One region of the Marinomonas sp. 15G6-16 genome, then DNA from elsewhere that is predicted to be linked to it. Evidence: predicted binding sites of a transcription regulator. Region 1 holds the regulator's gene; each other region holds the start of a gene.

The links. Region 1 encodes sigma-54, which starts transcription at its own class of promoters, with help from an activator protein. Its sites were predicted from a motif close to TGGCACNNNNNTTGCTNT; they were not measured.
Region 2: a site for sigma-54 is predicted at 7,940-7,957, ahead of AC0L46_RS14370 (ANTAR domain-containing response regulator). Genes of this name have one in related genera too.
Region 3: a site for sigma-54 is predicted at 7,009-7,026, ahead of glnA (glutamate--ammonia ligase). Genes of this name have one in related genera too.

Annotation. Positions count from the first base shown of each region.
Region 1 is NZ_CM147916.1:3,132,926-3,142,898, reverse strand. It holds gene mlaE (lipid asymmetry maintenance ABC transporter permease subunit MlaE) at 1-774, opposite strand, end outside; gene AC0L46_RS14880 (ABC transporter ATP-binding protein) at 771-1,571, opposite strand; gene AC0L46_RS14875 (calcium/sodium antiporter) at 1,716-2,696, shown strand; gene lptC (LPS export ABC transporter periplasmic protein LptC) at 2,696-3,274, shown strand; gene lptA (lipopolysaccharide transport periplasmic protein LptA) at 3,258-3,767, shown strand; gene lptB (LPS export ABC transporter ATP-binding protein) at 3,768-4,493, shown strand; gene AC0L46_RS14855 (RNA polymerase factor sigma-54) at 4,569-6,041, shown strand; gene ptsN (PTS IIA-like nitrogen regulatory protein PtsN) at 6,059-6,508, shown strand; gene AC0L46_RS14845 (HPr family phosphocarrier protein) at 6,518-6,787, shown strand; gene mgtE (magnesium transporter) at 6,796-8,151, shown strand; gene yjgA (ribosome biogenesis factor YjgA) at 8,158-8,691, shown strand; gene AC0L46_RS14830 (YhdP family protein) at 8,789-9,973, opposite strand, start outside.
Region 2 is NZ_CM147916.1:3,000,808-3,010,780, forward strand. It holds gene AC0L46_RS14335 (DUF1244 domain-containing protein) at 1-245, shown strand, start outside; gene AC0L46_RS14340 (transglutaminase-like cysteine peptidase) at 265-942, shown strand; gene AC0L46_RS14345 (bifunctional diguanylate cyclase/phosphodiesterase) at 953-2,905, shown strand; gene AC0L46_RS14350 (hypothetical protein) at 2,934-3,293, opposite strand; gene AC0L46_RS14355 (type I secretion system permease/ATPase) at 3,432-5,720, shown strand; gene AC0L46_RS14360 (HlyD family type I secretion periplasmic adaptor subunit) at 5,723-7,054, shown strand; gene AC0L46_RS14365 (response regulator transcription factor) at 7,166-7,786, shown strand; gene AC0L46_RS14370 (ANTAR domain-containing response regulator) at 7,998-8,603, shown strand; gene AC0L46_RS14375 (CmpA/NrtA family ABC transporter substrate-binding protein) at 8,600-9,790, shown strand.
Region 3 is NZ_CM147916.1:1,368,238-1,378,210, reverse strand. It holds gene AC0L46_RS06685 (S41 family peptidase) at 1-390, shown strand, start outside; gene AC0L46_RS06680 (divergent polysaccharide deacetylase family protein) at 446-1,474, shown strand; gene tsaC (L-threonylcarbamoyladenylate synthase type 1 TsaC) at 1,572-2,129, opposite strand; gene AC0L46_RS06670 (DUF3461 family protein) at 2,268-2,645, opposite strand; gene ntrC (nitrogen regulation protein NR(I)) at 2,796-4,232, opposite strand; gene glnL (nitrogen regulation protein NR(II)) at 4,229-5,314, opposite strand; gene glnA (glutamate--ammonia ligase) at 5,522-6,928, opposite strand; gene thiI (tRNA uracil 4-sulfurtransferase ThiI) at 7,257-8,711, shown strand; gene typA (translational GTPase TypA) at 8,961-9,973, shown strand, end outside.

The DNA.
Region 1 (9,973 bases):
TCCAAACATGGCAGCCGTTAACACAAAGTCCAGCGCCAAAATAGCCAATGAACCTAACACAACCGTTCGAGTGGTTGCCTTACCAATCCCTTCTGATGTGGGTACACACTCGTAACCTTGATACACCGCAATCCAAGTCACAGCGACCGAGAAACACAAGGCCTTAACAAAACCATTTATGATATCTGTATCAAAATAAACAGATTGCTGCATCAGCGACCAAAAAGCGCCATCATGAACACCTAGCCAACCAACGGAAACAACCAAACCACCAATGATACCCGTTGCAGAAAAAATTAAACTCAATAAAGGCAAACAAATCACACCAGCAATAAATCTTGGAGCAATTACCCTTCGTAGCGGGTCAACCCCCATCATTTCAAAGCTGGAAAGCTGTTCGGTTGCTTTCATCAACCCGATTTCGGCCGTTAACGAAGAACCAGCTCTCCCAGCGAACAGCAAAGCCGTCACAACAGGTGCCAACTCTCGCAATAAAGCCAATGCTAATAACTGACCAACTGCCTCTTCAGAGCCAAACTTTGCTAAAATACTGTAACCTTGAAGTGCCAACACCATACCGATAAAAGCACCAGACACAACAACAATAACAAGAGACAAAACCCCAACAGAATATAACTGTTTTATTAAGAGATTAACTGACTCATTGAAACGCACAGGCAACCTAAAAACACTTTGAGCCAAGAAAACACCCGCTCTTCCAACTGCTTCGAGCCAACTAAGAAACCACGCCCCTAAAGAAGCCACTGTTTTCATAATACAACCTCATTAGCTAGCACATCTTCAGGATAATGGAAAGGCACAGGGCCATCTGGCTCACCATTCAAGAACTGTTTAACTTCTGGATCGTCAGAAGCTCGTATTTCTTCAGCCGAGCCTTCAGCAATGACCCGTCCTCCCGCCAAAATACATACATGATCAGCAATAGAAAGCGACTCTTCAACATCATGAGAAACAAGAACAGAAGTAATATTGGCGGTATCGTTAAGTTGGCGTATGAGCTTCACCAGTACACCTTTTGATATAGGATCTTGCCCTGTAAAAGGCTCATCATACATGACTAACTCAGGATCTAACGCAATAGCGCGAGCTAAAGCAACACGCCTAGCCATACCACCAGACAATTCAGATGGCATTAAACCAGCCGCCCCTCTAAGGCCAACACTGTGCAGCTTATCAGCCACAATACGTTGAATTTCTGACGCTGAAAGCTTGGTATGCTCTTCCATAGGAAAAGCGACATTCTCTGCTACTGACATATCGCTAAAGAGTGCACCACTTTGAAAAAGCATGCCCATCTTCTTACGAACCTTATAAAGGTCTGTTCTAGATAAAGAATGAACATTTTCACCGTCAATTAAAATAGAGCCACTATCCGGCTCCAGTTGCGCTGCAATCAAGCGCAGCAAGGTTGTTTTGCCTGTTCCACTTGGCCCCATTACCGCAGTAATTTTCCCTTTCGGGATGGTAAGTGAGATATCTTCATAAATAACACGACCGCCTCGGAAGAAGCTGAGATTTTTAACATCTATATAAGCATCAAGCGCTGACATACATTTTTTATCCCTACAAAATATCCCCAGATACTACCACCGCCCTTCTATAAATAAAATCAAAGCAAAGCAAATTCAATTTGTTTGTCAGGTCAAGTCTTGAATTTCAATCACAAACCTCATTAAATGGTACTCCCTGAATTTATGAGTACTTTCCACATCATGTTGCTATCTTCCATTGCGCTTATCGCAGGTTTAATTCTTTTAGTCATGAGCTCCGATAAATTCATCGAGCACTCAGCGTTAGTCGCCGAAAAACTTAACGTAAGCCCAATGGTAATAGGTATCACGTTGGTTGCTCTTGGTACTTCCGCGCCTGAGATGGTTGTTTCTGCAATCGCCGCATTTGATCAAGCTCCAGAAATTGCAGTTGGAAATGTAATTGGCTCTAACATCGCCAATATCGCTCTGGTTTTCGGAATCACTTTACTCTTTTCACCTGTTCCTATCGCAAAGGGTTTAACAACAAAAGAAGTACCGCTCGTTCTGGCCATCACCTTCCTTGCTGGTTACTTACTTTACGATCAAGCTTTGAGCGTATTAGATGGCATCCTTCTAATCTTAGCCTTCATCATAATTTTGAGCATCTTGTTAAAGGGCAGCAAAGACCTCGAAAGCGAATTAAAAGACGAACTTCCAGAAGACGATGGCTCACCAGTTGTTAAATCCCTAATCATTGCCTTAATTGGTTTAGCTGTTTTAATTGGCAGTTCTAAACTCTTGGTGTGGGGAGCAATTAACATAGCAACAGCACTTGGCGTCAGTGAGCTCATCATTGGACTATCTATCGTCGCTATTGGCACCAGCTTGCCAGAGTTAGCCGCATCAGTAAGCAGTGTAAGAAAAGGTCACCATGACATCGCCATCGGTAATATTTTAGGTTCCAATATTTTCAACTTGGCAACAGTATTACCATTACCAGCGTTGATTGCACCGGGAATAATTGATGCCAACGTAACTAATCGAGATTACCCTTGGGTATTGGCTTTAACAATCGCTCTTGCGTTCGCTATTTATATTTTCAAAAAATCTAAAACCGGCAGCATTCCACGCTGGGTTGGATTACCGCTTCTTGGATCTTATTGTGTCTATTTATTTATAATTAGCTCAGGCAGTTCGATCTAATGTTTAAATTTGAAAGCACAGCTACGCCTAAAATCTTATTATTCGCTATCTTATTGATTGCTGGTGTAGCTGCTTTTCTATGGCATGAAGCTTCTCCTCAAAGAAGTCTAATACCAACAGATTCTTTAAGCAGCTCTCCGGACTACTTCATTACTCAGGTAACCATCAAAGAGTTCAATCAAAATGGAGAATTAATCGAAACCCTCCATGCGAAGCAAACGCTGCATTATATTGATGACTCTAAAACACTCCTTGATTCTCCAAGCGTTGCACGAAAATCTGAGTCAGGCACTTGGAGCGCAAAAGCAAATAAAGGCATCATTCATGATGGAAGTAATGATATTCTACTCACAGACAAGGCTGAAGCCGTTAAGACATATCTTCAATCTGAAGACATAAAACTGAGCGCAGACAGCATACATTATTTAGATAAAGATCAATCATTAACAAGCCAAGGAAGTCCGATGCTAGTCTCCACACAAGGAGAAACTTCCGCTGACAAAATTACGACCTATATCAATTCAGAAGAAGTCATCATGACAGGATCTGTAAGAGGAACATATGAAACACTTGATTAACATTAGCGCCTTGCTAACTTCTGCTTTATTAAGCCAATACACTTATGCCCTCCCAGACGACATAAACAAACCGATAGAAATTCAAGCAGACGAAGCCTCTTTTGATCAAAATACAGGGGAAGCCATTTACAAAGGCAATGTCTTCATTAAACAGGGCTCTATTGAAATACAAGCGCAATACTTAAAAGTTACCACGGATGCCACCACTAAAAAGTTCAGCAATTTAGAAGCTTTGGGGCAACCTGCTAAATTTAGCCAACAAGTTGACTGGAGTGGAAATATTGTTATCAGTAAAGGTAACGAGATACACTATTCAACACAGGAATCCAAACTTGAGATCATGGGTGATGGTTACTTGAGCAGAATGGATAACTCTATCTCTGCAGATTACATTCTCTATATGGTCGAAGATGGCACCTTTAACGCAGAGAAAAAAGATTCCGGTCGAGTCTCCATGACGCTACAACCTCAAACAGATAAGGCTGCTCAATAAATGGCCCTTCTAGAAGCTAAAAACCTAGCAAAGAGCTACAAAAAACGACAAGTAGTAAAGGATGTTTCCATCTCAGTTGAGTCTGGCCAAGCGGTTGGTTTGCTTGGTCCTAACGGCGCAGGCAAAACCACATGCTTTTATATGATAGTTGGAATGGTTGCCAATGATGCAGGCGGCATATTTATCGATGGTAAAGACATCACCAGTAACGCCATGCACACTAGAGCACAAAAAGGCATCGGTTACTTACCACAAGAAGCCTCCATTTTTAGAAAAATGTCTGTTGAAGACAATATTTTAGCGATTTTAGAAACACGCAAAGAACTCACAAAAGCCCAGAAAAAATCCAGGCTTGAAGATTTATTAGAAGAATTTCATATTACCCATATCAGAAAGAACTTAGGCATGGCCTTATCTGGTGGCGAGAGACGCCGCGTAGAAATTGCACGAGCACTAGCAATGAATCCAAAGTTCGTTCTCTTAGACGAACCCTTCGCTGGTGTTGACCCTATTTCTGTTGGCGATATCAAACTTATTATTAAACACTTACAAGAAAGCGGCATTGGCGTTCTAATCACAGATCACAATGTCAGAGAAACCTTAGACATCTGCGATAAAGCTTATATTGTGGGTAACGGATATATCATTGCTTCTGGTGATGCCAGTACAGTTATTAACAATGAACAGGTAAAAAAAGTCTATTTAGGTGACGACTTCCGCCTGTAACCCCTTATCATTACTGCAGAAAGGGAGTAGTATGCATAACTCGTTCCAATTCACTCAAATAAAAAGAGTTGCTCCATGAAGCAGTCTTTACAGTTAAAACTCGGTCAACAGCTGACCATGACACCTCAGCTACAGCAAGCGATACGTTTGTTGCAGCTTTCTACGCTGGATCTTAAACAAGAAATTCATGAATTTCTTGAGTCAAACCCTCTTCTTGAACTTGACGATGACGAACAAGGACAAGTAGAAGCACCAGCCAGCATCGAATCCAAAAGCACACCAGAAACACCTGATGTCAATACAAGTGAAGAAGCTCGTGTTGAATCAGAATGGACAGAAAGCATTCCTGAAGAGCTCTCAATAGACAGCAACTGGGATGACACCTATCAAAGCTCTGCCGCGATCAGCGACAACAATAGCTATGAAGGTGACGGCGACTTCGAAAGCCGTAATGCGCCAGCAGAAAGCATACAAGACCACTTAATCTGGCAATTAAATTTAACTCACATGTCTGATAGAGACATTGAGATTGCATACGCAATTATTGAATGCGTACAGCCAGATGGTTACCTAAGTATTACACCAGACGATATCTGCGAGTCTCTTTCTATCGAACTAGAAGAACTTGATATAGAAGAAGTCATGGCCGTCCAACATAGACTGCAGCGTTTTGATCCTATAGGTGTTTGTTCTACCGATCTACGGGACTGCCTCTTAGTTCAGTTAGAAGCGTTTCAAAACCATCCTTTATACAAAAGCACGCACAACCTGATTGACAATTATTTGCCACTTCTCGGTAGTCGTGACTTTGCGCAATTAAGCAGAAAAACAAAGCTCAAAGACGAAGCTCTCAAAGAAGTTGTTAGCCTAATACAGCAACTTAATCCTCGTCCAGGCTCTGTTATTGATGCAGACGATACGGACTATGTCATTCCAGATGTTTCTGTCAAAAAGCGCAATGGCAGTTGGCAAGTAGAGCTAAATAACGACGCTTTGCCGCCAGTCAAAATAAACGAAACTTATTCTGCTATGGCTAGCACCGCATCAACACCCGAGGACGCGAGCTATATTAAGACGTCATTACAAGAAGCCAAGTGGTTCATGAAAAGTCTACAAAGCCGAAATGAAACCCTACTGAAAGTTGCCAGCTGTATTGTAAGCCGTCAAATTGACTTCTTTGAATTAGGTGAAGAAGCCATGAAACCCATGGTACTTCATGATGTGGCAGAAGAAGTCGGCATGCACGAATCGACAATATCTAGGGTGACAACTCAAAAATACATACACACACCAAAAGGTATTTTTGAACTTAAATATTTCTTCTCTAGCCATGTCAACACAGCATCTGGCGGTGAATGCTCTTCTACAGCGATACGAGCCATGATTAAAAAGCTAGTAACAGATGAGCCAGCGAAAAAACCTTTAAGCGATAATAAACTAGCGACTATTTTGGCAGACCAAGGCATACAAGTTGCCCGTCGTACTGTCGCAAAATACCGCGAGGCGATGAACATACCGCCATCCAATGAACGCAAGCGATTGATCTAAACGGACACTATTTTACCATGCCATTAAAATCATTATTGAAAGCAGAACTTGTCTTTGCAAAACAAGAGATTGTCAGCAAAAAACGCGTTCTTGAGAACTTAGCGGAAGTCGCATCTAACAAACTGCATTGCGATAACGAAGCGGTTTATGACGCTTTGTTAGGCCGAGAAAAACTTGGTAGTACTGGTATAGGAAATGGTATAGCCATCCCTCATTGCCGTTTGGAGTCTGCTAATCATACGGCAATCGTTGTGATGTCATTACAAAATCCGATTGACTTTGATGCTATTGACAAAAGAGCGGTAGATTTGATCTTCGCCCTCATCGTTCCACCTCACGAGTGCGACTCTCATTTATCGACATTGGCGCAAATTGCAGAATTAGCACAATCGCCACAATCTTTAGATAAACTAAGAACCGCTCAAACAAACGAAGAGCTATTCAATATATTTGATTCGTTAATATAGGAAACATGCATGCAAGAAGAGTCTATTACTATCATCAACAAACTTGGCTTGCATGCTAGAGCAGCAGGAAAGCTTGTCGAAACAACTTCTCGCTTCTCCTGTGATATTACCATCGAAAAAGAAGGTCGTAACGTCGACGGAAAAAGCATTATGGCAATGATGATGCTCGCTGCAGGAAAAGGCACCGAAATTCATATTAAAACCAATGGAGATGACGAAGAAGACGCTCTAAAAGCCATAGTAGAACTGATCAATAATCGTTTTGGTGAAGATGAGTAACACTTTATATGTCAGAGAAAGCAACTCTAACTAACCATCTGCAGACAGTCACCGAATCTCTTGAATCCGGTGCCACCATGCAAATCCGTTATTTACTTAACGGTGCGCTACCTGCGCAGGACGTTGCTCGATTACTCGAATCCTCCCCGCCTAAAGAGCGAAAGCTTTTATGGGAGCTAATTAACTCAGAAAACCAAGGCGAAGTACTACAATACCTAAGTGAAGATATCGGCGCTCAATTCATGAAAAACATGGATACCGAGCGACTGATAGAGCTCTCGGAAAATTTCGAAAGCGATGACTTAGCCGATTTATTACAACACCTACCTGAAACCGTTGTAAAAGAAGTTCTTGCGTCCATGACAACGCAAGACAGAATGCGTGTTGAAGCTCTCTTAAGCTACTCGGAAGATTCTGCCGGTGGCTTAATGAATACAGACACAATAACAATACGTCCAAACATAACGATTGATATTGTATTTCGCTACCTAAGAAGACACGACATTCTCCCTGATATGACAGACAACCTGCTGGTTGTTAGCCGATCTGACCGCTTATTAGGCACACTTCCTCTCACAAAATTATTAGTGTCAGACACCAGCGATATCGTTCGGGATATCATGGAAACAGAATACACCGTCATTGAAGCTGAAACACCTGCCAGCGAAGTAGCGCAATTATTTGAAAAAATGGACCTTGTTTCTGCCCCTGTTATTGATGGAAAAAGCAAAAAGCTTCTAGGGCGAATCACGATCGATGACGTGGTTGATGTCATTCGAGACGAAGCAGAACACTCAATGCTAAGCATGGCTGGTCTTGATGACGACGAAGATACATTCGCCCCTATTATGAAAACAACAAGGCGCCGCGCCGTATGGCTAGGAGTCAATTTGGTGACGGCGTTTATTGCCTCTTATGTCATTGGGTTATTTCAGGACACACTAGACCAAGTTGTTGCTCTCGCCATTCTCATGCCTATCGTCGCCAGTATGGGCGGTATCGCAGGCTCTCAAGTTCTCACATTGGTAATACGCGGCATCGCGCTCGACCAAATAGGCACCACCAACACTCGCTGGTTGTTAAACAGAGAGCTCATTGTTGGCCTTATTAATGGGCTTTTATGGGCAACAATTATTGCCGCTCTCACCGCACTTTGGTTTGACAATATGAAGATTGCCTATATCATTGCGGGCGCGATCATCATTAATCTTTTATTTGCCGCAACGACAGGCACACTTTTACCGATTTTATTGAAGAAAGTCGGTATAGACCCAGCTCTTGCCGGAAGCGTAATCCTCACAACAGTAACCGATGTTGTTGGATTTCTTTCCTTCCTTGGCCTTGCTACCATCTTTTTAATATAGGTTCCCATGACAGACTTTGATCAATTTGAAAATGAAGACGACATTCCTAAAAGCAAAACCCAGATCAAGCGAGAAATGGAAGCTTTGCAAGATCTTGGTAAAAAGCTACTTAAGTTAAGCAAAAACCAACTTAAGAAGGTTGAAATGTCTGACACATTACGCGATGCCATTGCAGAAGCAGAAAGAATCAAACACCACGAAGCATCACGAAGACATTTACAGTACATAGGCAAAATCATGCGTACGGAAGACCATGAAGCGATTGCTCAACGAGTGGCTTTATTTGACTCCACCTCAGCCGCATACAATAAGCTTTTTCATCAATTAGAAGCCAAAAGAGACGCTTTAATCAGTGAAAACAGTAAAGAGGTTCTGTCTCAATATCTAGACGAAAATCCAAACATGGAAGACATACAACTACTTAGACAGCTTATTCGCCTATCTCAGAAAGAAGTGTCACAAGGAAGCAACACAACCAACCGTAAAAAGCTGTTTCGTTTTTTACGTGAAGCAGAAGAAAAACGCTTAGGCCTTAAGTAACACCTAAAAAAAATAAGTCATAAAAAAAGCTCTAGCTATGCAAATAGCTAGAGCTTTTTTTATGTGAGACAAAGAGCCCCCTGAAAGTAAAACTTAGTTACTTTTTCTCCAAAGGTCGATACTTAATGGGCGTAATAACCGGATCATTAAACGAACCTTCTACTTTGTATTGAACACTGGTCACCTTAGACAATTGATCACCAATCAATTTATCCGTAATAAAAAGCAAACCGGCAATTTGAGGCGTGGAAAGCAACAAGCCAGCGAGAGGTAAAGTACCCGTTAACGGAAAAGTTGCCGTCAATTTCTCATCCAATGTTTCATTTATAATGTCCGCCTTCCCTTCTACAACCAACTCTGCAGAAGGTGCGACAATCTTGATTGGCTTCGTTGTCGTCAAAATCCCTTTATTTAAAGACAACACTCCATTGAAATCATCATAGGTTAACCCAGGCTCGTAAATATCAGAGAAGTCCAACACCAACCTTCGGCTCAAAGCACCAATATTGAAAATACCAAGCGCCTTCAAAAAGGAGGGTAACTCATCAACCTTGTGAAAGTTGCCGTCTTCGGCAGAAAAACTAATACCGCCCGACACAGAGCTTCGGTCAAAATAAAACGGATGCCCTTCCCAATTGAGGTCAACATCAAGCTGGTAAGCCTTGGATGAGAGATAACTCTCATTAGAAAACTTCCCAGCTAATTCGCCAATATCCTTACCCTTTGCTCCTATCGACAACTCAACGGTAGAATCTTCTCCAGCATCAACCCAAACGAAACGCCCAGAAAAAGTACCGCTTTTTAATTTGGTCGCTATAGGCTCAACACTCACTTTATTTGCATTTCTTTTGACTGCCAGCTGCCAATCACCGTATGGCTTTTCGTTTAAATACAGCTCATCCACCGATAAAGTTATGTTTGGCACCTGATATGCCGAAATTGGTGCCTCTACATTTTCGCTTTCCTGTGGGGCTAAATCATCATTTGAAGGGGCCGTATTCCAGCTTAAAAAACCAAAATGTAAATTTGGCGTTTGGCTTTCATTTGTATACGAGAAGTTCAGTTCATCAGAACTCACCAATAAAGCACCGCTCTTTGAAGTATCATAAGACACTTTAAAGTTACGCAAAGTGTTATACGGATTCACCTCAACATCATCAATAATAAGATTCACTCTATTGATCCATGTTGGCAGTTGAGGAACTTCAACTTCTGTTTGCTTCACACTATTCGATGAGAATTTATTGAAGACTGAGAACCACTCCTGAACATCAAAGTAGTC
Region 2 (9,973 bases), 130 kb from region 1:
AGCACTTAGATGATAATAAATCCGTTCAAAATATTGATTTAATGAATTTAGCAGGCTTCTGCCGTAACTGTTTAAGTAAATGGTACATGGCGGAAGCCGAGCAGCGAGGCGTATCTATAGATTATGATGCAGCTCGTGAATATGTTTATGGCGAGCCTTATGACGACTGGAAAGCAAAGTATCAGCCAAAAGCAACGCCTGAACAGTTAGCTGCATTTGATGCAAAGTTTCAGTCTAAAAAGTAATGATAAAGTGAGAAAACGATTGAATTCGTTTTTGGGCTTTTTTAGAGGTGCAAATCGTTTTGTTTTGATACTTCTGATTGTCTTTCTTGTACCGCAGTGGTGGTTGTACGCTGACGTTTCAAGCAAATATCAAAAGTTAGCCAAACAAGCAGGACTGGTTTATGGGCCTAATGCGGAAAAGCGCGTTTTGGCGTGGCGTCGACTTATTGAAGAGAGTCGATCTCTTTCTGTCGTTGAGAAGTTAACTAAGGTAAATAACTTCTTTAATCAGATGGAATTTGTTGATGATGATATTTTATGGGCGAAAGAAGATTATTGGGCAACACCGATTGAGTTTCTAGGTATGCAGGCTGGCGACTGTGAAGACTTCACAATTGCAAAATACTTTACTCTTCGTGAGTTGGGCGTGCCTGACGAACAGTTGCGTTTGGTTTATGTTAAAGCTTTAACCTTGAATCAGCATCATATGGTACTTGCTTATTATCATAAACCGACTTCCATTCCTGTCTTGTTAGATAATATCGATAAAGAATTGAAACCTGCGTCCAGACGTAATGATTTATTACCTATCTATTCCTTTAATGCTGAAAACTTATGGTTATCTAAAGAAAAAGGGCGTGGTGTGCTAGTAGGGGGCTCATCACGATTGAGCTTGTGGACAGATTTAAATGATCGACTTAATACGATTACCAATTAGGAGAACCTAGATGACGCTGTTCCGCCAGTTAATGATGACGATTATAGCCATCTTTTCATTAATGCTTGTGGTTGTTATGGGCATTAACTTCAATACAACAAAGGGCTATTTGATCGGGCAGCTGGAATCGACAACACAAGATTCAGCAACGTCATTGAGCATGTCAGTTTCTGATTTTATGGCTTTTGAAGACTACGCCTCAGTTGAAAGTAGTATCAATGCTGTGTTTGATAGCGGCTACTTTTCTGAAGTACGGATACATGTTTACGATGGTGACAGAAATATTGCTCGTTCAAATTCGGTCACTGTTGATGGTGTTCCTACATGGTTTGTGAAGCTGATTGATTTCAGAGTGCCTGTTGCGAAAGCCGTTATTTCAAACGGCTGGAGTGAATTGGGTCAGGTTTATATTACAGGCAGTGCTGGTTATGGATACCATCAGCTTTGGCTAGCCACTCGAGATTTGCTGATTTCCTTCTTTATCATAGGTTCCATAACGCTTGTGTTGGGAAGTATTGCTCTACGCTATTTATTTAAGCCTTTGGTTGAGCTAGAAAAACAAGCCGAAGCGATACAGCAAAGGCGTTTTGTAAAAATGCTTAATGTGCCCAAAACTCGTGAGCTTAGGTCTGTCGTTCTTTCTATGAACAGAATGGCTGAAAAGTTAGAAAAAGAGTTTGCTGCTGAAGTGGAAACGGCCCAGTGGTTACAATCCAAAGCCTTTAAAGATCCTGTGAGTGGATTAGGTAACAGGCACTTTTTTGAGAGCCAAATGAAATCGCACTTTTCTGAACGGGAACGCGGTTTTGATGCGTTAGCACTGATTAGTCTTGCTGATTTGGCAAAACTTAATAACGAACAAGGGTATGAGTCTGCAGACCTTTTCATTCAATCTGCGGCTGAGATATTGTCTAAAAAGGTATCGGCAGTATCTAGCTTTGCCACTTTGGCTCGTCTATCTGGTGCAGATTTTGTCTTGTTAATTCCTAATTTTGGTCGTAGTCAGCTTGAGCTGATCGTGTCTGAAATCATGGGCGAGTTAATGGAGCTTCATACCGCAGAGATCAGTTATTCTGAGTCTGTTGCTAATATTGGTGCGGTTATTATCGATGGGAGTGTGGATCGATCTAATGCTATGTCTCAGGCGGATGAGGCGTTACGTGAAGCCAAGCGACAAGGGATTAACACTGCCAAAGTCTTAGGGCTTCAGGGGGCTCAAAGTGTGGCTATCAATCGGACGAAATGGAAGGGAATTATTGAAAATACAATACTCCATCGTTCTTTTAGTCTTAAAAAGCAAAAAGTGGCTTCAATCAATCAATCAACCCCTGAGGTGCTTCATGAAGAAGTCTTTATTGGGTTGGAATATGAAGGGAAAAATTACCACGCTGGGTATTTTATTGGCTTAGCGAATCAGTTTGATCTATGTGATCAGCTAGACCGAGTCATTATTGAACGGGTGATTGACTTTATTAAATCTAGAAATTTAGAGAAGCCTTTGGCCATTAATTTGTCTGCTTCATCCTATGCTAAACCAGAATTTATTTCGTGGTTGGATAAGGTGCTAAGTCAGACCGAAGAGGGTGTTAAGAACAAATTGATCTTTGAAATATCGGAGCAAAGTGTTTTGGCTGAAGAGTCGCAGACTCAAGTGTTAGCCGATCTATTGAAAAAGCATAACGTTGTGTTTGGTATTGATAATGTTGGGAAGCAAATTTCTGCTTTCCAATATTTGCAAATGTTGATGCCAGATTATGTGAAAATTGATTCTTCTTATACGCGTATGGCAGCGGGTAAAGAGTCTGAATCCTTCTTCATGCACACTTTATGTAAGGTGTTTAGTAGCTTGAATATTGATGTCATTGCGACAGGTGTAGAGCATGACAAGCAATTGAAAGCATTGGCTCGTTTTGATGTTGCTGGAGCTCAAGGCTATTGCGTCGGCCGAGCTCAAGAAATGTAACCGCTAATCTGTTGCCTGGAGGCTCTTTTTATATCAAAGAGTCTCCATCAGTGTTTTGGTTCTCTATCATTAGATCGTCTTCACCATTGTGAACACGGCGAACCCATTTTCTACCCAATAATTTTTTCTGGGCAGCCAGAGGAAGTTCAGTAAATTGGATAAGACGCTTTTCCGTTAAGAGGTCGATTAAATCCTCGATGATACGCATCATATCGTTATCGGAATTGGCTAATATTTGTTGGGTGCTGGTGTTTTCTGAGGTGAATTTCTTTTCTAATATCGCCGCAACGGCTGGCTCATTTGGAGCGACCAGTAGGTGATATTCATCCGTTTGAGATGCTGAAACGTCAATGATAACGCCTTCATCGTTCACTTTTGCGTATAGCATTATGGTATCCTCAGTGTGTAAATTTGTATTTCATGCCTTAGTGAGCTTTCTATATTACTTAATAAACACTATTCTAGACAGATACATTATAGATTGGTTTGTAAATAAGACTTTCGGTAGTTTAGGAGAATATAGAGTATGTCTGACTCTGATCAACCAGAACAGAACTCTTCGTCACCTGTAGGAAATGATTCTTATGAAAAAGATAAAGTCATGAATGCCCAAGGCGAAACGGAAAAGACCACGCCAGATCAAGAAGAGTTAGCAAAAGCTGCAGATCAATGGGATATGCAGAGTGCTTCTTTGGAATATCCAAACCCGCTTTTGGATTGCTTGGTGTTACTAAGTAAATATTTCCATAACCCTTATACGGCAGACAGTATTGCCGCTGGATTACCTATTACTGATAACGCAATGACGCCTGAACTATTTCAGCGTGCGGCTAAGCGTATCGGCATCAGTACTCGTTTTGTTAAACGACCTTTAAACAAAATCCCAGATATGGTTTTGCCTGCTGTCCTACTGCTAAAGGATAAGCAGGCTTGTGTTTTATTGGAAATTGATCGAGCTAAAAAAACGGCAAAAATTTTTCGTCCAGAATCTGGTGAAGGTGAGGTGATCCTTTCTTTAGAGGAACTGGAGTCTTCTTTTACTGGTTATAGCTTTTTTGTTCGTCCTTTGTATCAATTCGACAAGCGTTCGACAAAAGCTGATGAAACTGAGCGTAAAAAAGGACATTGGTTCTGGGGAACTATTGCAGGCTCTTGGCGCATATATCGAGATGTGTTTATTGCCTCTCTGCTCATTAACATTTTTGCTGTGGCTAGCCCGCTGTTCGTGATGAATGTTTATGATCGAGTTGTACCAAATAATGCGTTTGACACTCTTTGGGTTTTAGCAATTGGTGCTTCCGTAGTTTATCTATTTGACTTCTTGTTGCGTAGTTTACGATCTTACTTTATTGATATTGCAGGAAAAAAATCAGATATTCTTATCTCGGCTTCTATCTTTTCTCGGGTGAGTAATATCACGATGGCCTCGCGGCCTAAGTCTGTTGGTGCTTTTGCAAAGAACCTCCAAGAATTTGAAAGTATTCGCGACTTTATCACATCGGCGTCCATTACTACTTTGGTTGATATTCCTTTTATGTTTTTGATCATTGGTGTGATTTGGCTGATCGGTGGCCCTGTGGGTTACATTCCGATCATCACCATTGCTCTGATTATCTTGTATAGCTTGATTGTTCAAATTCCACTACGTCGCTCAATAGAAGAAAGTCAGAAAACGGCATCACAAAAGAATGCGGTTCTTATCGAAAGTCTTTATAACGCAGAAAGTGTAAAACTGAATAATGCTGAGGGTGTTTTCCAGACTCAATGGGAGAACGCTGTCGGTAACATTGCTGATTGGGGAGTGAAAACTCGTCAGCTGTCTCAGTCTTGCTCTGCATTTGCTATGGTTGCTCAACAATTGACCACAGTTATTATTGTTATTGTTGGGGTTTACCAGATTTCAGAAGGCCTAATGAGTATGGGGGCGCTAGTTGCTTCCGTTATGTTAACTGGACGAGCGCTTGGTCCTATGGCGCAAGTGGCGAGCTTGGCAACACGTTACAATCAGGCGAAATCTGCTTTCAGTTCATTGAATGAAATTATGTCTTCACCGGTAGAAAACCCAGATGATGTTAAGTTTGTACATCGTCCAGTGTTCAAGGGTGACTTCCAGTTTGAAGCCATTAATTTTTCTTACCCTGACCAAGAGCAAGCTGCGGTTACGGACGTTAATATTAATATCCGACAAGGTGAGAAGGTTGCGATTATTGGGCGTATTGGTTCGGGTAAATCCACATTAGGTAAGTTGATGACTGGCTTGTATACACCAAGCAGTGGAGCAATACGTATTGATGGTGTAGATATTCGACAAGTAAACCCAACAGATTTGCGTCGCAACATTGGCTCTGTTTCTCAAGACGTCAATCTATTCTATGGTTCAATTAAAGACAATATTGTGATGGGTGTTCCATATATGGAAGACGATGCCATCATTCGAGCGTCCGATTTATCAGGTGTTTCGGAGTTCGCTAACCGTAAGCCAAGCGGACTAGACAGCATCGTTGGTGAGCGTGGTGCATTGCTTTCTGGAGGCCAAAGGCAAAGTATTGCGATTGCTCGAGCGCTTTTGTTTGACCCACCAATTTTGATTTTAGACGAGCCAACCGCCTCAATGGATAATACGACAGAGTCACGAATGAAGCGTCGTTTAATGGAAACGGTAAAGGACAAGACTCTTATTTTGATTACACACAAAGCCTCTATGCTGGATATGGTTGATCGCATTATTGTTATGGACAATGGTCGACTCATTGCGGATGGTCCAAAAGCACAAGTGCATGAAGCGCTCCGTCAAGGCAAGTTGAAGGTTAGTTAATAATGAGTAACAAAAATCAAATATCTCAAAATGACTTAGAGTATTTAACAGACCGTAATGCGGCTCTTATGCTTAGAACCCCTAGAGGTGGGCGCATTATTCTCTGGGTTATTTTTATCTTTATCGCAGTTGCGCTTGTTTGGGCGAATTACACCTCATTAGATGAAGTGACGGTTGGAGAGGGTACGGTTATTCCTTCGAGCCAAGTACAGCAAATCCAAAACCTTGAAGGTGGTATTCTAAAAGAGATTAATGCACAAGTTGGCCAAGTGGTGGAAAAAGGCCAAATCTTGATGACAATTGAGAATACAGAAGCACTCTCTACTTTGCGTGAACGACAAGCCGAATATATTAACTTGCAGGTTAGAGCAACTCGACTTCAAGCTGAATCTTACGGTGTTGAGCCAGAATTTGACCAAGATGCGTTAGAGCAATATCCCTTAGTTGTCACGCGAGAACTGGACTTATACAAGAACAAAATAGAGTCGTTGCGAACGAATCAGGTGAGTTTTCAGCAGCAAATAGAGCAAAAGAAACAAGAAATAGTTGAATTGCAAGCGAAGCTAGACAACTTAAGACAAAGTTATGCCTTTTCAAAGGAAGAGTTAGATTTGACTCGCCCTGCGTTTGAGCAAGGTGCCGTTTCTAGAGTGGAATTGCTTCAACTTGAAAGGGAAGTGAATCAGCTTAAAGGGGATTTAGAAGCGACGGAGTTGGCTATTCCTCGAGCAGGTTCTGCACTTAAAGAAGCACAAAGTAAATTAGCGGAAAGTGATGCGCAGTTTCGAACGGAAGCACAAGAAGAGTTAACCAGTGTACGAAGTAAGTTGGATCAATTAAGAGAAAACACTGTATCACTTGAGGATAAGGTATCGAGAACTCAGGTACGATCACCAGTTAAAGGAATTGTAAAACAAATCCAAACCAATACGGTTGGTGGTGTTATTAAGCCGGGCGTCAATATGATGGAAATTGTTCCAATTGAAGATTCTCTATTGATTGAGGCGAAAGTTCGACCAGAAAACATTGGTTTCATTCAACCTGGGTTTAATGCGGTTGTTAAGCTTTCTGCTTATGACTTCGCTATTTTTGGTGGTTTAAATGGTGTGGTTGAAAACATCAGTGCGGATACAATTTTGGATGAAGAAGGAAACAGTTTTTACCTTGTTCGCGTGAGAACAGATAAAAACTATTTAGGAAGCGATGATTCAAAACTCTCTATTATTCCAGGTATGCAATCTACTGTAGACATTATTACGGGTAAGAAGACCTTACTTGATTACCTATTGAAACCAATATTGAAAGCCAAGAATAACGCCCTTAGAGAAAGATAATTACAAAAATAGAATTTGTAATTCTTAAGCTGTAACAAATGTTAACAATGGCAATGCTTTCTACTGGTTAGAATCATTTTAGTTGGAACTGATAACACAACGAGATCTGCTTTGAAAATATTATGTTGGAATACAGATGACGCCGTATGGACACATTGGAATCAAATAGTTAATACCAATGTAGATTTATTTCGAGTTAAAAGTGGAGAAGAAGTTCGTCGATCATTACAAAGCCTATCCACAGATTTTCATTATTGCTTTATTTACTTAGCAGATGATGGGTTTGCGAAAAATGTAGAGGATGTCGTTGCTTTGCGTGCAGAGTTTCCACATCAGAAAGTCATTGTTTTTCCTAATCAATCGAGTCAAGCGGCCGCATTAAGACTTTTTTCTGTTGGTGTTAGTGGCCAGTGTGCTCCTTATATTGGTGAAGAACAATTGTCTCTGGTTTTGTCGGTTGTTGATTCCGGAGAAATTTGGGGTGGAAAAGCTTTTATTCAACAATTGATTTCGCAGTCTGCTGCCAATGCTGTTTATGAAAGTGAGCTTGAGGGGCTATCTGATAGAGAGTTAAGTGTGACGCAATTAGTTGCTCAAGGATTGTCAAATAGAGATATAGCAAATGAGATGGGGATTACAGAACGAACAGTAAAAGCTCATTTGACATCTATCTTCAAAAAAACCAATACAAAAGACAGATTAGCTTTGGCTTTGCTAGCTCAAAACCAATAACAGCGCACCCCAATTTGGAACTTCAGCTTAAATCTCTTGCACCAAATTGGGTCTTTTATTTTCTTTAGATTTCTATTTCTCCCTTTATTTTTTATATATCCCTGTTAATACAGGGATTTTATGAAATATTGTCTTTCTTTTTAGGCTTTAAAATGGCGCATATCTTGCAGTATATAAAAGTATATTTTTATATTTTTTAAGAGAGTGCACTATGTCTGCGCCCCCAGAGAAAGAGTTAACCGTCATGCTTGTTGATAATGAGCCTGCCCGAGCAGCTATTGTAGAGCAAGCAATGACAGACAGTGGCTATCGTGTCATTAGGCGTCTTGAAAATGCCAAAAACCTAACGGAAGCCGTTAATCAATATCAACCTGATATGGTTATTATTGATATTGAATCTCCTGATCGAGATATATTGGAAAATATGTCTCGCCTTACTCAAGATAACCCTCGTCCAATTGTTATGTTTGCCGAAGAAGATGACTCCCGACATGTTGAGGCAGCCATCAGAGCTGGTGTCAGTGCATATGTAGTTGATGGTGTTAATAGCGGAAGTGTCAAAGCACTGTTGCAAGTTGCTATTGCGAGGTTTCGTGAATTTCATGCCTTAAGGTCGGAACTGGAAACAGTTAAAAGCCAATTAGAAGACAGAAAACTTATTGATAAAGCGAAAGGTTTAATTATGAAACATCAGCAATGTGATGAACCCGCCGCCTACAAAGCATTAAGAAAGTTAGCCATGGACCGCAGCCAACGTATGACAGATGTCGCGCGTAACATTATATCGGTAATGGAACTCATGGGAGGTGCAAAGTGAGTCAAAAACAAGAGAATACGACACCTTTGCATAACGGGACTGTTCGTATTGGATTTATTCCATTAATAGATTGCGCTCCTTTTGTTATCGCAAAAGAGAAGGGCTTTTTCGCTTCGGAGAGTGTCGATGTGGAGCTCTCTAAAGAGGCATCTTGGGCGAGTATTCGTGACAAAGTCGCGTTTAATGTACTTGATGGTGCTCATATGTTGGCTTCTATGCCGATAGCAGCCACGTTAGGAATAGGTACCATCAAAAAAGCGATGCAAACCAGCTTTACTGTAAGCCATAACGGAAATGGTATCACCATTGGTAATGCTCTTTATGATCAGCTTCAGCATTATTCTGAGTCAGCTGCAGACATTCGTACGGGGGCAGCGCTCAAAAAACTGATTGATAATCGAGACAGGCAAGATACACCTCTGCGTTTTGCGATTGTATATCCTTATTCATCGCATAATTATCAATTACGAGATTGGTTGAGCCGTGTAGGTATTAACCCAGATGAAGATGTACAAATTACTGTTGTGCCACCAGTGAAAATGCTCGATGCACTTAAGTCAGGTGAGATAGATGGTTATTGTGTGGGTGAGCCTTGGAATAGCCTTGCTGTTGAACAGGGCGTAGGTCATATGTTGGTGACAGGTTATGAAATTTGGGGAAGTACGCCGGAGAAAGTATTTGGTGTGAACTCCTTGTGGGCGGAGCAGAATGAATCAGCTCATTTAGCCATTATTAGAGCGTTAGAAAAAGCATGTGCTTGGGTAGATGAAGCGGAAAATCAAACCGAGCTATTAGAGATATTAAGCCATCCGGATTATTTAAACAGTACAGTTGAACAATTGGTTTACGGCTTTAGTGCGATTAAGCCTAAAGGTCAATTCGATTGGCCGATGGAAGCTTATCAGCGATTTTCTGGAAGTGAGATTAATAAGCCATTACCAAATTACGCGTTGTGGGTGATGGCGCAAATGCACCGTTGGCAGCAACTAGAAGAGGTTCCTTCATTGAATGAAGTGGCTGAGCAAGTGTATCGCAAAGACCTTTATTATAAAGCGTTAGGACTTGATGTAGAGAAAGATGATTCTTGGCGTTTAAGTTCTTCAGCAGAGCCCAATTGGTTAGAAGCTGTATCGACAGGAAATGTTTCTTTGCACCCGGAAGGTATTTTGAAAGGCTTTAGTGAATAACGTGTCTTTTTATGGTGCGGAGTGCGTAAGAAATGAGCACGGTTTAGTGCTTTTTTTATTAAAAGCTGCATGTTTTTCGCTTTAATTCTTTAAAAAGCGTTGTATATCAATAGCTTGTGGTTTTTGGCATATAAAGTGCTTTCTATTTATATATCAAGTTTTAATAAAATTTTGGTGAAGTTG
Region 3 (9,973 bases), 1.5 Mb from region 1:
GCGGGCGCTTTGCAAGACCATAATCGAGCTGTGGTCTTAGGTACAGAAAGTTTTGGTAAAGGTTCCGTTCAAACGGTTATTCCTCTATCAAATGGCGATGCTGTAAAGTTAACGACAGCGCTTTACTACACGCCAAATGGTCGCTCTATTCAAGCTCAAGGCATTACGCCTGATCTCATTGTGCCGCAGGCGACTTTGTCTGTAGAAAAAGGTCAGTTCTTCGTCAAAGAAGCGGAACTAAAAGGTCACTTAAGCAATGGCACTGGTGGTGAAGAACGCACCAGCGCTGACGCTCAACCTGAGATTGGTGAGCTAGCAAACTCGGATTTTCAGTTATTTCAAGCTGTTAGTATTTTGAAAACCTTGCCTAAGTTAGTTCAAATCCAGTGATTTCTTATTTAAAACTATTTATGTCTCTCTACGCGTTAAAAAGCTCCTGTAAAACTTGGTTTACGGGGAGTCTTTTTTTATTTTTTCTGTTACCTGTATCGCCGCAGAATTTAATGATGAAACCTCTACTCTTGTACATCCTGAGTCGCTTGGCCCTGTAATAGAAAAGTCTCAAGGTGAAGTGGAGTTTTTTGGTGAGCCCATTATTTATACTGCCAAGCCTTGGCAGCCAGCGCTTGTGCCTTTTTTGGATGAGCAGCTGAAATATGAGGCGTTAAAAAATGCATTGCCTGAAACTCAATCGACTGATGAGAAATCATTGGTAGAAAAGACACAAGACTCAACCCCAGAACCAGTTGTTGCTCCTGAAACAGAAGCGGCGGATTCTTATCCAGAGCAAGCTGTTATCGCTATCTTGATTGATGACTTAGGTTACAACCGACAAGGTATGGAAGCTTCTCTCGCATTACCTAAAGAAGTCGCGCTCGCGATCTTGCCAGAAACACCTTACGCACAAAAAACGGCTGTTACTTCACAGGAGCAGCAACGCATTACCTTATTGCACGCTCCTATGGAAAACCAACGAGAGTTGGCGCTTGGGCCTGGCGGCTTATATGCAAAGATGACAAAAGAAGAGTTGAAGGCGACACTAAAAAAAGATCTGGATGGTTTGCCTGGAATACAGGGCGTTAATAACCATATGGGAAGTTTACTCACCACGAAAGCTGACTCGATGACGTGGGTAATGGAAGTGTTACAAGGTCGCTCGCTTTTCTTTATCGACAGTTTAACGAGTCCAAAAAGTGTCGCGGAAAAAATAGCGAAACAGCATGGTTTGAAAACAGTGACACGAGATGTGTTCCTAGACAATATTCGTACTGAACAAGCGATTGATAAGCAGTTCTCTCGCTTGATAAAGCTTGCTCGACGTCATGGTAGCGCGTTGGCAATTGGTCATCCTTATCCAGAAACAACTTCCTATCTTAAAAAGCGTTTAGAAAGCTTAGAGCAAGATGGCGTTGTTCTTGTTCCTTTATCTAAAATTCTACTGGCTCCTGATTTAGCTAAGCCTTCGACTAAATAGAATAAACGAAGCGACATCTTGCTTATGCACAAAGCAAAATGTCGCTTTTTTTATGTCTGTGAATAACTTATGTTGTTTTGCACAGGTTTTTTATATGTCAGGCTCTGAAAAGTGTGTCTGAAATGATGTCTCGAACTTGTGACGGCTGGGAAGCACCTCCTAACGGCGCATCATAAATAGCATCGACTTTGTCACCAAAGTAAGCACTTACTTCTTCCGCTGTCATCGCTGGATTTAATCCTGCAGGATTGGCTGATGTCGATACAAGGACGCCTTGAAATGCTTCACAAAGTGCTTGAACTGGCTTGTGTTGAGACAAACGAATAGCGACGCTTTGGTGTTCCCCTCTGACCCAACTTGGAGTGATGCTTGTGTCTGGCACAACCCAAGAAGTAGGTGTTTCGTTAATACTAATCAATCGATCGGCAACCTTGGGTTCTAAGGTATTTAACCAAGGTGTTAGTTGTTGTTCAGCTCCTGCAATAAGAATAAGCCCTTTGTATTCTGGTCGAGATTTAAGGTCCAGAATTCGTCTTACGGCAGATTCATTGAAAGGGTCACAACCTAGACCCCAAACCGCTTCGGTTGGGTAGGCGATAACGCCACCTTGTTTGAGAATAGTGGCAAGCTCAGAAGGCGAACGAACAAGATTCATAAAAGTAATACTCAAAAAGAAATAGTAAAACGGGAATTGTAGCGGGATATGCTGAGTGGAGCTAGTGAGGCATTGGCTGACTGTGTTGGTCAGCCAATGTGAGCAGAAACTAGGTATGTATGTTTCAAGAGAGCCAAATTACATGGCGTCAATTTTTGCCTTAATTTCTTGAATTTTGTTTGTCATAACTCTTTCTAGGTGTTCAAGCTCTTTCACTAGATCTTCTTTCGTGGCTTTCTCTTCATGCTGTCTACCAACAATTTTTTCTAGCTCTTCCATTGCTCGTAGAACAGTTAAAGAAGGTTCTTGTACTTGGCGATAAGTTTGTTGACCACCGTCTGCAAGTACGGTTTTTGTAGAACGGCCAAATTTGAACTTTTTGCTTTTTGGAAGCAAAGAGCCTTTTTCGCGGCGGTAGTAAATTTTTAAAACGTCGTTTCCGCCTTCATAGCGAAGCGTGAATTTTTCAATATCCTGGATGCTTGTGATGCCCATGGATTGAAGTGTTGGATACATAACCATTTCCCTTCATTAATAATCAGTTAACAGACTTTATTAGTATGGGATTGCACGTATAAAAGCAAGTCAAAATGCGTAGAAAATTGAGATAGCACAGACAATGACGTATTAAGCCTGTCTATGCTATCTCATCTTTATGGGAGGTGATTAATCTTCGTCTTGCTCTGCGTGATCAATATTCAACTCTTTGATCTTTCTGGTAAGCGTATTTCGTCCCCAACCTAATAGAAGGGAAGCATCACGACGACGACCGCCAGTATGCGCCAAAGCGGTTTCTATCATGATGCGTTCAAACTTAGGGACAGCTTGATCAAGAATGCCTTTTTGGCCTGTTGCTAGCGTGCTGTCTACCCAGTTCTTAAGCGCATCTTCCCAAGAAGCAAAAGGTTGTTCTTGAGGAACAGAAGTCAGCAACTCTGGTGGTAAATCTTCAACGAGCACTTCTCGGCCAGATGCCATCACAATTAACCAGCGACAGGTGTTCTCTAATTGACGAACGTTACCTGGCCAATCGAGCTGAGTAAGGTAGTTTTCTGTTTCTTTAGTGAGTATTTTTGGCTCAACAGATAACTCTTCTGCGGCACGGCTCAAGAAATGACGGGCAAGCTTAGGAATGTCTTCGCGGCGTTCAGCAAGCTTAGGCAAATGAATGCGAATTACGTTTAAACGGTGGAATAAATCTTCACGGAACGAACCTTTTTGCACCAAGGTTTCTAGGTTTTGGTGAGTCGCCGCAATAATTCGCACATCTACTTTTACAGGTGTGTGACCGCCAACGCGATAAAACTCCCCATCGGCCAAAACTCGTAACAAACGAGTTTGTGTTTCCGCTGGCATATCACCAATTTCATCTAGGAACAGGGTGCCGCCATTTGCTTGTTCAAAGCGTCCGCGACGCTGTGTGTTTGCGCCAGTAAATGCGCCTTTTTCATGACCAAATAACTCGGACTCGATTAAATCGTGCGGAATGGCTGCCATGTTCAAGGCGATGAAAGGGTTTGCTGAACGAGGGCTGTGAGTGTGGAGTGCTTGAGCAACCAACTCTTTACCTGTGCCAGATTCACCATTGATTAAGACGGTGATATTGGAATTAGCAAGTCGCCCAATAGCACGGAAGACCTCTTGCATAGCCGGTGCTTCACCAATGATCTCTTTGTCTACTTGAGGAACGGCTTCTTCCTCTGGCATATCGTCCGTACTAGGGCGTGAATTTTTGTGGTGCAGCATGGCGCGTTTTACAAGGCTTACCGCTTCTTCCACATCAAATGGTTTTGGTAAATATTCAAATGCACCACCTTGATAAGATGCGACGGCACTTTCAAGGTCTGAGTGAGCTGTCATGATAATAACAGGCAAGTAAGGGTGGTCATTTTGCAGCTTATCAAGAAGCTCTAAACCGTCCATGCCAGGCATGCGAATGTCACTGATGATGGCGCTTGGCTGTTCTTTGTCTATCATGTTGACGAGGTTTTCAGCCGAGTCAAACAAACGACATTGGATGCCTTCTTGTTCTAGAGTCTTTTCCAATACCCAGCGAATAGAGCGATCATCGTCAACAATCCATACAGTTTCATCTTGTGTCATGTGTTTTTCTCCTGGCCTTGGACTGATGTCTCAATGGGAATTAATATATTGAATTCGGTGTGTTGTGGGTGGCTATTGCATTCGATGATGCCATGATGCTGATGAACAACCGATTGGGAGATAGATAAGCCCAGTCCGGTTCCGTCAGCTCTGCCACTAACCATGGGATAAAATAACGTTTTCATAATGGATTCAGGTATGCCTGGCCCATTGTCGATAATGCTGATTTTGCAAACTAGACGATGTCGTTTTGAGCCGATAGTAAATTGGCGCAAGGTACGAGTGACCATGCGAATTGTCTTTTGCTGGCTGTCTTGATCTTCCATCAATGCTTGCATGGCATTTCGAGTAATGTTCAACAGCGCTTGTATCAGCTGAGATTCGTCGCCGATTAAATCTGGAATACTTGGGTCATAATCTCGAATCAATTTGATTTTATTGTCCGTTTCAACGGAAATCAGTTGTCGAACACGCTCAAGCACTTTGTGAATATTTAATGGCTTGTTTTTAGGGATTTGTCTTGGGCCGAGCAAACGATCAACAAGGTCTCGTAGACGATCGGATTCTTCAATAATGACTTGGGTGTAGTCATTTAAAGCTTCGTCAGTAAATGCACGGCTAATTAATTGTGCAGCACCACGAATTCCACCTAATGGGTTTTTAATTTCATGGGCAAGTCCACGAACTAATTCTTTGCTGCTTTCGTGGTTCGCAATAATTTCGTCTTCTTGGGAAATTCGCTTCATTCTATCGCGAGGGTAGAGTTCTATAATGAGGCTTTCTGTTGCGTTTGATGACCCCATAATTGGCGTCACAGTGTAATCGCAGAAAAGCTTTTTTGAATTTACTCGCTCAATTTCTGCTTCACGTTTCGTAAAGGCATGACCTGTCTCAATAGCAGAATATAAGGCACTGATACTGTTCTCGTTTTCACGAAAAGCAGAGCTTAAGTCGTTACCATAAATTCGGCGACGGCTAACCGCGAGCAGCATTTCTGCAGCAGGATTTAAGTATTCTATCTCTAATTTATTATTCACTTGAATAATAGCGGTAGATAGATGATCGATTAATAAACTATACAAAACAAAGCCTCTTTATTGACCATTCACTATGTGCAAAAAGCGAACCAACATTGGGCACTTTGAAATGGCTTATATATATAAGGTATCTGTTTTAAACAAAAAATAATACGCACAATTGTGGTGCGTTATGTGGTGTGCATTTTTTAAGTGCAAAAAAAAGCCTCGATCTAAATCGAGGCTTTCGTGTTTACTGAGCAGTTTTAAAGATTAAACGCTGTAGTAAAGTTCGAACTCAAGAGGAGTTGTTGTCATTGCAACGCGTTGAGCTTCACCTGCTTTAAGGTCGATGTAAGCATCGATCATGTCGTCAGAGAATACACCGCCTTGAGTCAAGAACTCACGGTCTTCGCTTAGGCACTTAAGCGCTTCTTCTAGGCTGCCAGCAACTTGTGGGATAGCTGCTGCTTCTTCAGCTGGAAGATCGTACAAATCTTTGTCTGCTGCATCGCCAGGGTGAATCTTGTTTTTGATACCGTCAAGGCCAGCCATCAACATAGCTGCGAAAGCTAGGTATGGGTTAGCAGTTGGATCAGGGAAACGAGCTTCGATACGCTTGCCTTTAGGGCTTGCAACGTAAGGAATACGGATAGAAGCAGAACGGTTACGAGCTGAGTAAGCTAGCATAACTGGTGCTTCAAAACCTGGAACAAGACGCTTGTAAGAGTTAGTTGAAGCGTTTGTGAATGCGTTCAACGCTTTAGCGTGCTTGATGATACCACCGATGTAGTAAAGAGCTGTTTCAGATAGACCAGCGTATTGGTCACCAGCAAATTGGTTAACGCCATCTTTCCAGAAAGATTGGTGAACGTGCATACCAGAACCGTTATCGCCAACGATTGGTTTTGGCATGAATGTCGCTGTTTTGCCGTAAGCGTGAGCAACATTGTGTACACAGTACTTAAGGATTTGAACTTCGTCTGCTTTTTTAACTAGTGTGTTAAATTTAGCGCCGATTTCGTTTTGACCAGCAGTTGCTACTTCATGGTGATGAACTTCGATTTCCAAGCCCATAGATTCCATTGCGCCACACATTGCAGCACGAAGGTCATGGTGAGAGTCAACTGGTGGTACTGGGAAGTAACCGCCTTTAACAGTTGGACGGTGGCCCATGTTGCCGCCTTCAAATTTCTTGTTTGAAGCCCAAGCAGCTTCTTCTGCGTTGATTTCAACACAAGAACCTGACATGTCAGTTTTCCACTTAACATCGTCAAATACGAAGAATTCTGGCTCAGGACCGAAGAATGCAGTGTCACCAAGGCCTGTAGATTTAAGGAATTCTTCTGCACGTAAAGCAACAGAACGAGGATCGCGATCGTAACCTTGCATAGTAGAAGGTTCGATAATGTTACAACGAACAATAACAGTCGCTTCTTCAGTGAAAGGATCGATAATAGCTGTATCGTCCTGAGGCATCATGATCATGTCGGATTCGTTGATGCCTTTCCAGCCAGCGATGGATGAACCATCAAACATCTGACCAGTCTCAAAAAACTCTTCGTCTACCGTAATAGCTGGAATAGATACGTGTTGCTCTTTACCTTTAAAATCGGTAAAGCGAAGGTCAACCCACTTCGCGTCATGCTCAGCAATCAAGGCAAGGGTCTTGTTTGACATAGTTGTTCTCCAGTCGTAGTTAAAGCGAAATTACTTTCTATTTAAAAGTGCTTCAATATAAAGCGCCATTTGCAGAATAGAAAGCACAACTTGTGCCAGAAATTTGTGCGATCGAATAATTCTATCTATAACAATAATTTAGACCCAATAAATATTATTTCCGCTTGGTTAGTGAACATAAATAGCGCTCTAAATATAACTTTTGCACTTTTATGGTTCATTTTTTTGTGAATTTGTTTTGTTTTGGTGCAAATTTAGTGTTTTCGTATCGATTGTCTTTTCTTTATACTGTGCGCCTTTCTAACCTCCGGTATATATCGCAACTCCTATGAAATTTATTGTTAAATTCTTTGCAGAAATCACGATCAAAAGTCGCCCTGTAAGAAAGTCCTTCATCAAGCAACTCAGACATAACGTTAAGTTGGTTCTAAAAAAATACGATGCCGATGTTACCGTTGCCGGTAATTGGGATTTTATTGAAATATTTTCTGAGCGCGATGATTTACGTGAAGAATTTACAGAAGCTTTATCTAACATAGCCGGTATTGCTCACTTCCAGTTTGTACGTGAATTTCCACTTGTTGATTTAGATGGCATTGTTGATGAAGCGCTTGTGTCTTATGGCGACGTTCTTAAGGATGCCGTTTTCGCGGTACGCGTGAAGCGTGTTGGTAAACATCACGATTTCACCTCGGTTGAAGCTGAACGCCATATTGGTGGTTGTTTAAAAGCACGCTCTGGCGCGCTGGCCGTTCGTTTGAAAAATCCAGAAGTCTTGGTACCTATCGATATTCGTGACGACAGAGTTTGGATGATCGAACAGCGAGTGGAAGGTTTAGGTGGTTATCCTCTTGGTTCACAAGATCCGGTTTTGTCTCTTATGTCTGGCGGTTATGACTCTACCGTGAGCTCTTATCTAACGATGAGTCGTGGATTAAAAACGCATTTTTGCTTTTTTAATCTTGGTGGTGATGCCCACGAAATTGGTGTGAAGCAGGTTTCTCATTATATTTGGGAGAAATACGGTTCTTCATTGAACGTAAAATTCATTACGGTTCCATTTGAAGCGGTTGTGGGTGAGATTTTAACCAAAGTCGATAATGCCGAAATGGGCGTTATCTTAAAGCGTATGATGTTACGTGCGGCTTCTCAAGTAATGGAAGAGGTCGGCGCTAAAGCCTTGGTGACGGGAGAAAGCGTTGCTCAGGTATCAAGTCAAACATTGATGAATTTGAAAGTGATTGATCAAGTTACTGAAGAGCTGGTGCTACGTCCTTTGGTGACAATGAACAAACAAGAAATTATCGATAAAGCCATTGATATTGGTACGGCGCCCTTTGCGGCGAGTATGCCTGAGTTCTGTGGTGTTATTTCGGTAAAACCGACGACACGAGCAAAGATGCACCGTGTTGAAAAACAAGAATCTAACTTTGATTTTGATGTGCTTGAGCAAGCCGTTGCGAATGCGAAGATTATGTCTATCCAAAACGTGATGGATGACGTAGCGAAGCAATATCAAGGTGAAGTGCCAGTGGTGAGAATGCCTGTTGGTGATGAAGTGATTATTGATATTCGTCATCCAGATGAAGCAAGTCATCGCCCATTGAAAGTAAGTGGACGTCCAGTCAAAGTTATTCCATTTTTTGCTCTCGATTCTAATTGGGCTGAAATGGAAAAAGACGTCACTCATTTACTTTATTGCGGTAAAGGCGTGATGAGCCGAATGCATGCCTCTTACTTATTAGGTAAAGGCCATGAGAATGTTGGTGTTTATTTACCTTAATTAAGAAATGAAAAGTCGTAGCATTTTTGTAGTAAATGAATGCTACTGTTTTGAATTCAGCGCAGTTTATTACTCGATTGGTCTATTTTTGTGGATTTTTTTACTCACTTTAATGGGATATTTATCAATATAAGGGTACAATTGCGCGAATTTTACCCCGCACCAAGATCCGAGACGCTTGAAGAGCATACCCGCCCGAGTCAAGCGGCGGTATATCTTTTTGCTCAAATCAAATGCAGAGAATTATAAATGTCTAATGATATTAGTAAGTTACGCAATATAGCCATTATTGCGCACGTTGACCATGGTAAGACTACCCTAGTTGATAAATTGTTAAGCCAGTCTGGCACCTTGGATCGTAAAGACGAAGGTTCCGAGCGAATCATGGACTCTAACGATCAAGAAAAAGAACGTGGTATTACCATTTTGGCGAAAAACACAGCCATCAAATGGAACGACTACCGTATTAATATCGTAGACACACCTGGGCACGCCGACTTCGGTGGTGAAGTAGAACGTGTACTTTCGATGGTTGACTGTGTATGTCTATTGGTTGATGCCGTTGATGGTCCAATGCCGCAAACACGTTTTGTAACATCAAAAGCATTTGAGCAAGGTTTGCGTCCTATTGTTGTTATCAACAAAATTGACCGTCCTGGTGCTCGCCCTGATTGGGTTATGGATCAAGTATTTGATTTGTTCGACAGCCTTGGTGCAACGGAAGATCAGCTAGATTTCCCTGTTATTTATGCTTCTGCAATCAATGGTATCGCTGGTACTGATCCAGAAGAAATGGCAGAAGACATGACGCCTCTGTATCAAATGATTGTAGACAGTGTTCCTGCTCCAGATGTTGATCCAGCTGGTTCTTTCCAAATGCAGGTTTCTGCATTGGATTACGACAGCTATGTTGGTGTAATCGGTGTAGGTCGTATCACTCGTGGTAGCTTGTCTCCAAACCAGCAGGTTGTTATCAAGTCTGCAGACGGTTCTGAGCGTAAAGGTAAAGTACTTAACGTGAAAGGCTACCTTGGTCTTGATCGTATCGATACAGATCTTGCAACAGCAGGTGACATCGTTTGTATCAACGGTATCGATAAACTAAGTATCTCTGATACTTTGTGTGATCCTGATTGTGTTGAAGCTTTGCCTGCATTGAGTGTAGATGAGCCAACGGTAAGCATGAACTTTATCGTTAACAACTCTCCGTTTGCTGGTAAAGAAGGTAAGTTCGTTACTTCTCGTAATATTAAAGATCGTTT